DNA from 3 places in the Clostridium fungisolvens genome. Region 2 is predicted to be linked to each of the others. Evidence: riboswitches for the same ligand, from Rfam matches in the RefSeq annotation. Region 2 holds a riboswitch; each other region holds the start of a gene.

Region 1 (3,286 bases), 3.0 Mb from region 2:
TTGCCCCATAAACTCTAATTATAGAGTTTCATAACTTAGTAGTTGAAGTTAAAAATCTTTAGTACCATTTTTATATTTATAAGTTTTACTTTTAAACTTGGCATACATCAATCCATAATGCTTTAGTAAGTTTCTCTATATCGCTAGGAGTTATCTTTAGTGCTACATTGTGTGCACCGGCTGCTGGATACACATGTTCGAAGTCTTTTATAGAAATATCTAAGTATATATCTAGTTTGTTTTTTAGACCAAAAGGACAAACCCCGCCAACTGGATGGCCTGTTACTTCAAGAACTTCATCATGATTCAACATTTTGGCCTTAAGATTAAAATGGTGCTTATACTTTTTATTATCTATTTTTGCGTCTCCTCGAGTTACAACGAGAATATCCCTGTCTTTAAGTTTAAAGGCTAGGGTTTTTGCAATATACTGAGAATCAATACCTAAAGTTTTTGCAGCAAGTTCCACAGTAGCCCCACTGGATTCCAGTTCGAAAACCGGATCTTCCAAACCATTTGTTAAAAAATAATTTCGTACACTTTCAATACTCATTTTTACACCTCGGCTTATTTAGTTAAACAGCAAGTGTTTATAGTTTATATGAATCTATAAAAACAAAAAAATCTTCATCCATCAATGGAAGAAGATTTAAAATGCATGCCTATAAAGGCCTATATTTTAACTAATATCTTCCCCATCTTTCAGAAATAAAACTCCTGTTGGATTTAGCACCGTGCATGCAAATGAAACATGTTGGTTGCTGAGACATCTTAGGGCCATTCCCTCCGTCTCTCTTGATAAGGTATTTACTGTTTAATCAATATTGATTTGTATATTTTGTTTAAATTCAACTTTATCATGAATGACAAGTTTAATTTAAATAGAATTATAAACGCAAAAATTTTCCATGTCAAGATAAAATACTAAACTTATTGAATTACTAAGAAAATATTATTTTTATGAATTAATCATTTTTTTTAGAATATGCATATTAAAGATAAGCAAGAAATTATAATATACAAATTTGGATAGTTTAAAGTAAAGTCTAATTTGATTAATGGCTAGATTAGAGTAGTGAATGTAGAAATGTATAAGTCTAAATTAGGTTTAAATATGATTGAAATAAAATTTTTATGAAAGATTTTTGAAATATAAATAAATATATAATATATATTTATTTAAAGTTTTAGGATAAAAAAATTACGTAATTTCTTTATAAAAATTCCTAAAATTTGGTATTGACAGTTAAAAAAAACATAACTATAATTGGTTTCAAGCCGAAGTTATAAAAAATTAATATGAACCTTATCTAGAGAAACTGAGGGACTGGCCCGATGAAGTTTCAGCAACCGGCGTGTGTTCATTTGCTCGCAAGGTGCTAATTCCTGCAGACTTATGTGTCTGAAAGATAAGGAAAGATTATACTTGTGAGTTACCCATATGTGGGTTATTTACCAGGTCCTCTTTCCTTATTGGAAGGAGGATTTTTTTATCTACTTTTTAGTAAAGGGGGAAATAAAATGATTTTGTTAAAGAATGTATCAAAGACTTATCACTCCAAAGATGGCAAAGTAGAAGCTGTAAAGAATGTAAACCTGTATGTTGAACCTGGCAAGATTGTTGGAATCATTGGTTATAGCGGAGCAGGAAAGAGTACTTTGATTAGATGTATAAATTTACTTGAAAAGCCTACTAGTGGTGAAGTTATTGTTAATGATAAGGAGTTAACGAAACTATCACCAAAAGAGCTTAGGAAAAGTAGAGAAAAGATAGGTATGATATTTCAACACTTCAACCTTATGAGAAGTAGAGATGTTTTTGAAAATGTGGCATATCCGTTGAAAGGGAAGGGGCTAAGTAGAGAGCGGATAAAAGAAAAGGTTGAAAGCTTACTAAATTTAGTTGGTTTGAGTGATAAGGTAAAAGCATATCCGTCCCAGTTAAGTGGAGGTCAAAAACAAAGAGTGGCAATAGCGAGAGCACTTGCAAATGATCCACAGGTACTTTTATGTGATGAAGCTACTTCAGCTCTTGATCCTGAAACAACACACTCGATACTGTCACTGCTAAAAGAAATAAATGAAAAATTAGCACTTACTATAGTCTTAATAACTCATCAGATGGAAGTAGTTAAGGAAATATGTCATGAGGTAGCAGTAATGGATAAAGGAGAAGTTGTTGAAGCGGGAAGCTTAGTGCAGATATTCTCTGAACCAAAGGCAAATATGACGAAAAATTTTATCTCAACAATTTTTAAATATGATAAAATCTACGAACTTTTAAATAGCAACTCTTTTATTGGAGAGCTTACAGAGGAAGAAATCATAGCTAAGATATCTTTTGTAGGACAGAATACAGGTCAGGCCTTCATATCAAAACTTTCTAGAAAGTTTAAAGTAGATGCAAGTATACTTTTTGGAAATATAGAGATTATTCAGCAAGTTCCAATAGGGAATTTGATTGTAAAACTAAATGGTGCAAGAGAAGGTATTAGAACTGCCTTTGAATATTTAGAGGAGAAAAATGTGCACGTGGAGGTGATACGAGATGCTTCAAGTCTTACAGAATCTTATGCCTAATGTAATAGAATTATTTCCAGATATGATAAAGGCTCTAGGTGAGACCTTGCTTATGGTTCTTATCGCGGGAACTATATCTACAGCAATAGGACTTCCTGTAGGCGTCACTCTAGTGGTGACAAGACCAGGAAATATACTTGAAAATAAAGTTGTATACAGTCTTTTAGGAAAAATAATAAATATATTTAGGTCTATACCATTTGTTATACTTTTGGCAGCTATTATACCATTAACACGGTTTTTAGTTGGAACAACAATTGGTCTTAAAGGAGCGATAGTTCCGCTAGTTTTGGGGTCTGTACCTTTTGTGGCAAGACAGATAGAATCAGCACTTTTAGATATTGATAGTGGAGTAATAGAAGCTGCACAAGCTATGGGCTCAAGTGCTTTTGAGATAGTATATAGAATTTTTCTAAAAGAAGGACTGCCAGGAATAGTTTATGCACTCACAATAACTACAGTAAGCTTAATAGGTTTTTCAGCAGTGGCTGGAACTGTTGGAGGGGGAGGACTTGGAGATTTTGCTATAAGATATGGTTATCAATATTTCAAAACTGATATCATGGTAGCGACAATAATTATTCTTTTAGTTTTAGTTAATGGGATACAGAGTCTTGGGGAGCTTTTATTAAGCAGGTTAAAGCATTAATATATAAAAATAGAGAGAGTCAATGAATAAAAATATAGAAATAGGGGGCATTTTATT
Region 2 (3,286 bases):
TAGAGTTTACTGATAAACCTACGGAGAGAAAAAAACATGATAAACCTATACCTATAATTGGTGGGATAGTTATGTTTATTGGTTTTTTTATAGGTTATTTCTTATTAGTGAGAAATGATAGAACTCAAAGTCTATATTTATTTGCTTCATCTATAATGATTTTATTAATAGGATTATTAGATGATTATTTTAAAACAAAAGGCAAAGAGTTTATGATATTTCCAAGAGTATTAGTACAAATATTAGCAGCAAGTTTAATCTATAAATCAGGTATTGTATTTAATGGAATTACAGATCCATTCAACGGCAGTTATATAGAGTTGCCTGTTGTATTAAAATACTTACTTACTATTACTTGGATATTTGGGGTTACTACAGTTATTAATTGGTCTGATGGAATGGATGGCTTAGCAGGTGGAATATCAACCATTTCAGCTACAACTCTGTTTGTAGTAGCGCTTGCAAAAGGGCAAACTGATTCAGCACTTATGTCAATAATCCTTGTAGGTGCAGTATTAGGATTCCTTAAGTACAATCGACACCCTGCGAGAATATTTATGGGAGATTCAGGTGCGAATTTTTTAGGATTTACATTAGCTATAATAGCTTTAGATGGAGCCTTTAAACAAGCTACAGTTATGTCTATATTCATCCCGTTTTTAGCGTTAGGTGTACCTATATTTGATAACTTATTTGTGATATTTAAGAGATTTAGTGAAGGTAAACCTGTATATCAAGCAGATAGAAGTCAAATACATTATAGGCTTGAGCAAAAAGGAATGAATACAAGGCAGGTAGTCTCCTATATATGTTTAATAAGTACCTGTTTAAGCCTTATTTCTATATTAATACTATTACTTAGATTATAAAAACTTAGTTTATAGTTAAGTTTTAAAATAGATTTAGGAGTAGAGCGCTATAAAGTTAACTAAAATAATATACTATATTATTAGTTAAAATAATAATTTGAAAATAATAATTAAAATTTAATTGATAATTATTAATAATATAGTATATAATATGATATTATATACATATAATGCTAAATAAATTGCAATTTAAATAATTGAATAAAACATCTTATCAAGAGTGGTGGAGGGACTGGCCCTGTGAAACCCGGCAACCTTATACAGGTTATATATAACTTAACTTATAGCGATTATGTAGTGCGATAAGTGATATAAGTTGAATTTTATTATTAACCGAGCATATAAAGGTGCTAAATCCTGCAGTTTTTACTGGAAGATAGGATATGCTTTGTGGTTTAGACCTAGAGGTATATCCTCTAGGTTTTTTTATTGTATAGGAAAGTATAAAAAAGAAGAATTTGTTTTTAAATTAAAGGAGGACTTACTATGCTAATTAAGGATTTATTTAAACAGAAGAGGATGGTTTTTTCTTTCGAAATATTTCCTCCAAAGCTTACTTCACCAATAGAGACGGTTTATAATACAATAGAAGAATTAGCCGTTTTAAACCCAGACTATATAAGTGTTACTTATGGTGCTGGTGGAAGTGTAAATAACAACAGAACTTGTGAATTAAGTTCTTTAGTAAAAAATAAATATGGAATAGAAGCATTAGCTCATCTTACATGTATTAACTCAAGCGAAGATAAAATAAATAGGATTGTTGACAATTTAAATAAAAATAACATCAAGAATATCTTAGCTTTAAGAGGAGATGTGAATGGAGAAGAAAATGGAAGTGATAGATATAACTATGCTTTTGAACTTATCAAGCATTTAAGAGAAAAAGGTAATTTATGTCTAGGAGCAGCTTGCTACCCTGAAGGACATGTACAAAGTGATAATTTAGATAATGATATATTGTATCTGAAAAACAAGGTAGATGCAGGAGCTGATTTTTTAGTATCGCAACTGTTTTTTGATAATAATTTGTATTATAACTTTCTTGATAAGGTAGCTAGCCAAAATATAAACGTACCAATTCAGGCAGGTATAATGCCTGTGACAAATAAGAAACAAATTGAGAGGATAGCATCACTTTCAGGTGCACATCTTCCACAAAAGTTTGTGAAGATAATGGATAAATACGAACATAATAAAGAAGCGCTTAGAGATGCAGGTATAGCTTATGCAGTGGAGCAGATTGTTGACTTGGTATCTTCTGGAGTAAGTGGAATACACCTCTATACGATGAATAATCCATACGTTGCAAAAAAGATAACAACTAGCATTGAATCACTAATTAATCACATAAATGAAGAAGCTATTTAAAGGAAACGGACTGTAAAAGCACTGAATTTTGCATAAGGTATTAACCATCTGATGATCTACTTCATAATCACTTAATTTAAACAATATTTTTAAACATAACCAAAGTAAATAATGTTTAGAAAGAATTTCAATGAATATGAATACTTAATGATCAACACACTATAGTTGTATCCTTAAAAATATTTATATATAAAATAATGGCTGTGTTTAGCACTGACTTGAAATTAAGGTGTTCTTAAAAAGTATCCTTTTTAAGAACCTTATTTCAAACGATGATAAATAAAGCCTTAATAATAAGGAGGTAGCTATGGGAATAAGTGAAAAAGACCATGCATATGAAGTTGCTAAAAAAATGATTATAGATGGAGAATCATGGGATAAGATAATGGAAGAAACAAAACTGAGATTAAAAGATTTAAAAAGGATCCAAAAGGAAGAAATAACTCCACATTTCTAAATTATCAAGTAGTTAAGTTTAGCTCTAAGCTGAATTTAACTACTTTTTAATTTAGGTAGCTGTTAAAGTGCCCTGTTGGAATTAAGTGCTTATCCGTCCGAAAACTTTTAAATTTATGAATCAATTATTAAATGAACTAGTAAAAGATAACCTATGTAAAATATTGGTTAAAATGTATGATTATGTTACGATGTAAAGATAAATCAATTTAGTATGCGATTAAAATTTTTGGTTTTAAAGACTTTAAGAAAAAGTTAAGAATTTATTAACTATAATCTTAAGTTTTAGCATTTATTATTATGATATAAGATTTACAGGGAGGATTAATATTATGAAAAGTAAAATTAAAGCATTTTTTCTTTCTTTTATACCTGGACTTGGGCACATATACTTAGGAGAAAATAATAGAGGATTGATATTCTTAGGAGGTTTCTTATCCTATATATTCACAGTAGGTTTCTTAAATCATTCATATGATATTATAGGGGGATATTCAAGAGTATTTGAAGCAGCAATACCTGCATTATGGATATTTAATGTGCTGGATTGTGTAATCAATGCAGAAAAAATAAACAAAGGAATGATAAAC
Region 3 (3,286 bases), 290 kb from region 2:
TAATATCTACGGGATATTCTAATCTTTTTTCATAATACCACATTCATTATTCCTCCATTAATTTAATTTGCTTCTCTTTCCCATGGCCATGGTTCTGAAACCCATTGATCCCAGCATTCAGCTGGTTCAAGACCAAAGTTGGTTAGAGGACCATAGTTTGATACATATTCTTTTCTTAGTGCTTTAAGTTTTACAGAAAGGTAATTCAATCGTTCTAAAGCATCTTTACAATCAGGATGAGTATCTAGGTAAAGACTAAGATCTACTAAGTAGAAGCCTACTTGTTGAATCATGCAAAGTAATTTCTTTTGTTCCATTAGTACTCCCTCCCATGTTTCTTCTTTTCATAAGGTCTATATAAATCATTGAATATAGTGCCACGTCCAAAAGCGGTCTTTATATCATATAGATCTTTAAATGGTTGAGGTAATACATAAGCTTCTGCATAGTCTAGCTTAAGCTCATCTTTCATCTTAAATACGTCACTCATAAGATATCCTCCAGTAATTAAATTTTTAAATTCGGCTCTGTATTATATAAGTATGTATCTTTAGAGCATAATGACACAGCTTTTTAATTCTATTTAAATTCTGAAAAGCATATAATTATAATTAATAGCTCCGTAGAGTATTTCATGTTGAAGTTAAATAGTTATCCAATCGATGCTTCACTTCATAACAGATTTTATATTTTCAAATTCTATGCTTAGAATCTAGCAGAGTTTTGAAAGTAGTTTAATAATCGAAGTATTGTATCCTTGACTAAAACTTAAATAAAAAAATATGAAAATTATTGTTGACAACCTATTTTTTAGTAATTATAATAAGAACAAGCAATTGAAACTAAATAAAGATCTTATCGAGAGTGGTGGAGGGATAGGCCCTGTGAAGCCCAGCAACCAGTATTTCATTATACATGGTGCTAAGTCCAACAGCGTTAGCTGAGAGATAAGTATGTGTGTTTATCATACCTCTTTCTCAGTAAAGAGGTTTTTTATTTTACATGATATAATAATTAAATATTTAATATTTCTTATCAAGAGAGGTTGAGGGACTGGCCCTACGAAACCTCGGCAACCTTCAGATCCATTTATCTGAAAAGGTGCCAAATCCTGCTTTAGGATCATTACCTAAAGAAAGATGAGAGATGGTAGAGTTTTGTGGTTAATTATACCTTCTTTCGTCATACATTTTTGAGAAAGGAGGTATTTTTGTTTTATTCTCTAGGAATTAAAGAGCCAATATTAATGAAATTATTTGATTTTAATATATACAAAACAATTATTTAATTGAAATTTAGTATTTGTCATTATAGAAAATAAATCATTTAGAATGAGGAGAGATTAATATGAGTGAAGAAAGAAGTTTAAAATTTGATACATTACAGGTACATGCAGGTCAAGAAGCAGATCCAACAACAGGATCAAGAGCAGTTCCAATATATCAGACAACATCATATGTATTTAACAGTGTTGAACATGGGGCTAATCTGTTTGGATTAAAAGAAACTGGAAATATATATACTAGAATAATGAATCCAACTACAGATGTTTTTGAAAAGAGAATAGCAGCACTAGAGGGTGGAATAGCAGCACTTGCAGTTGCATCAGGTTCAGCGGCTATAACATATGCTATTATAAACATTGCTGAAGCAGGTGATGAAATAGTTGCGGCTAGTACATTATACGGAGGAACATACAATTTATTTGGAGCTACCCTTCCTAGATATGGTATAAAGACAGTGTTTGTAAATCCAGATGATCCAGAAAACTTTAGAAATGCGATTACAGAAAAAACAAAAGCACTTTATATTGAAAGTATAGGTAACCCTGGAATAAACCTTGTTGATATAGAAGCTGTTGCAGCTGTTGCTCATGAAAATGGAATTCCACTAATCGTTGATAATACTTTTGGTACACCATATCTAATAAGACCAATCGAGTTTGGAGCTGATATAGTAGTACATTCTGCTACTAAGTTTATAGGTGGACATGGAACTTCAATCGGAGGAGTAATAATAGATGCTGGAAAGTTTGATTGGGTAGCAAGTGGGAAATTTAAAGGTCTTACAGAGCCGGACGAAAGCTATCATGGTATAAGGTTCGCACAAGATGTAGGAGCTGCTGCTTATGTTACTAAAGCTAGGGTTCAATTGTTGAGAGATACTGGAGCTGCAATAAGCCCATTTAACTCTTTCTTATTCATTCAAGGACTTGAAACATTATCTTTAAGAGTTGAAAGACATGTTTCTAATACTAAGAAGATAGTAGAATTTTTAAGCAAACATCCTCTAGTTTCTTGGGTTAGCTATCCAGGATTAGAAGGAAACAAATATAATGAGCTTGCTAAAAAGTACTTCCCTAAGGGAGCAGGGTCAATATTTACTTTTGGTATAAAAGGTGGAACTGAAGAAGGAAAGATTTTTATTGAAAGTCTTAAAATCTTCTCACATCTTGCAAATGTTGCAGATGCTAAATCATTAGTAATACATCCAGCTAGTACAACACATGCTCAATTAAATGAAGAACAACAATTTTCTGCAGGAGTAACTCCAGATCTAATAAGGTTATCTATCGGAATTGAAGATGCAGATGATTTAATATATGATTTAGACCAAGCCTTAAATAAGATAGTTAAATAGCATAATTTCAAGATCAACATTAATTATAGATAAATAATTTTGCCTCCTAAGATATTAATCTTATATAAATGTATTACTTCTTGAAGAATTTTTTAAAAATTCGTTCCTTAGATATGAGGGGAGTCAAATGTATTTGAGGACTAGAAGTGGTATGGAATTAACCTATTGATGATAAGAAACTACACCTTAAGCATCAATAGGTTAATTTATTTTAAAGATTGATTCTACACATGTGAAAATGAATGTTGCCATGAATGTACGTATTCATCTAAAACTTTGTGTAGTACTTCACCTATTCGTGAGTAAGACTCATCGCTTAGATTAGCAAGTGAAATTCTAATGGACCATTCAGGACCGTGAAAGCCACTTCCACTTAAAAGTACTATAGAAGATTCTTCAGCTAAACGGAACAAAATATCTATTGGTTTATGATTTTTTTGAAGGTATTCGGCAAACTCATCTCCGTAATAATGACAAGCCCACTCTAATAAATCGAATTCTGTGTAATAGGCAGCATCATAAGGATCTTTTCTAAGGTCAAGACCTAAGCCATCAAAAAGTAGTTTTTGGCGTCTGTGGCATATATCAATTGTTTGTTGTTTATACACATTTTTATCATCTAACAAGGAAAATGCACAGAAAAATG

Evidence for each region. Region 2 has a riboswitch for S-adenosylmethionine ahead of metF (methylenetetrahydrofolate reductase [NAD(P)H]). Riboswitches for the same ligand answer to the same signal wherever they lie in the genome.
Region 1: it holds a riboswitch for S-adenosylmethionine, as region 2 does, so the genes downstream of both, bsdtw1_RS18990 (methionine ABC transporter ATP-binding protein) here and metF (methylenetetrahydrofolate reductase [NAD(P)H]) in region 2, are expected to answer to the same signal.
Region 3: it holds a riboswitch for S-adenosylmethionine, as region 2 does, so the genes downstream of both, bsdtw1_RS04010 (homocysteine synthase) here and metF (methylenetetrahydrofolate reductase [NAD(P)H]) in region 2, are expected to answer to the same signal.

What each region holds. Positions count from the first base shown of each region.
Region 1 covers NZ_BLZR01000001.1:4,302,373-4,305,658, reverse strand. Annotated here, with positions in the region: gene bsdtw1_RS18995 (YbaK/EbsC family protein) at 92-553, opposite strand; SAM riboswitch class I at 693-805, opposite strand; SAM riboswitch class I at 1,304-1,416, shown strand; gene bsdtw1_RS18990 (methionine ABC transporter ATP-binding protein) at 1,522-2,580, shown strand; gene bsdtw1_RS18985 (methionine ABC transporter permease) at 2,549-3,229, shown strand.
Region 2 covers NZ_BLZR01000001.1:1,315,689-1,318,974, forward strand. Annotated here, with positions in the region: gene bsdtw1_RS05235 (MraY family glycosyltransferase) at 1-869, shown strand, start outside; SAM riboswitch class I at 1,078-1,252, shown strand; gene metF (methylenetetrahydrofolate reductase [NAD(P)H]) at 1,356-2,240, shown strand; gene bsdtw1_RS05245 (hypothetical protein) at 2,548-2,697, shown strand; gene bsdtw1_RS05250 (hypothetical protein) at 3,029-3,286, shown strand, end outside.
Region 3 covers NZ_BLZR01000001.1:1,026,756-1,030,041, forward strand. Annotated here, with positions in the region: gene bsdtw1_RS03995 (manganese catalase family protein) at 1-43, opposite strand, end outside; gene bsdtw1_RS04000 (spore coat protein CotJB) at 63-317, opposite strand; gene bsdtw1_RS04005 (spore coat associated protein CotJA) at 317-490, opposite strand; SAM riboswitch class I at 853-954, shown strand; SAM riboswitch class I at 1,030-1,146, shown strand; gene bsdtw1_RS04010 (homocysteine synthase) at 1,348-2,640, shown strand; gene aspD (aspartate 4-decarboxylase) at 2,865-3,286, opposite strand, start outside.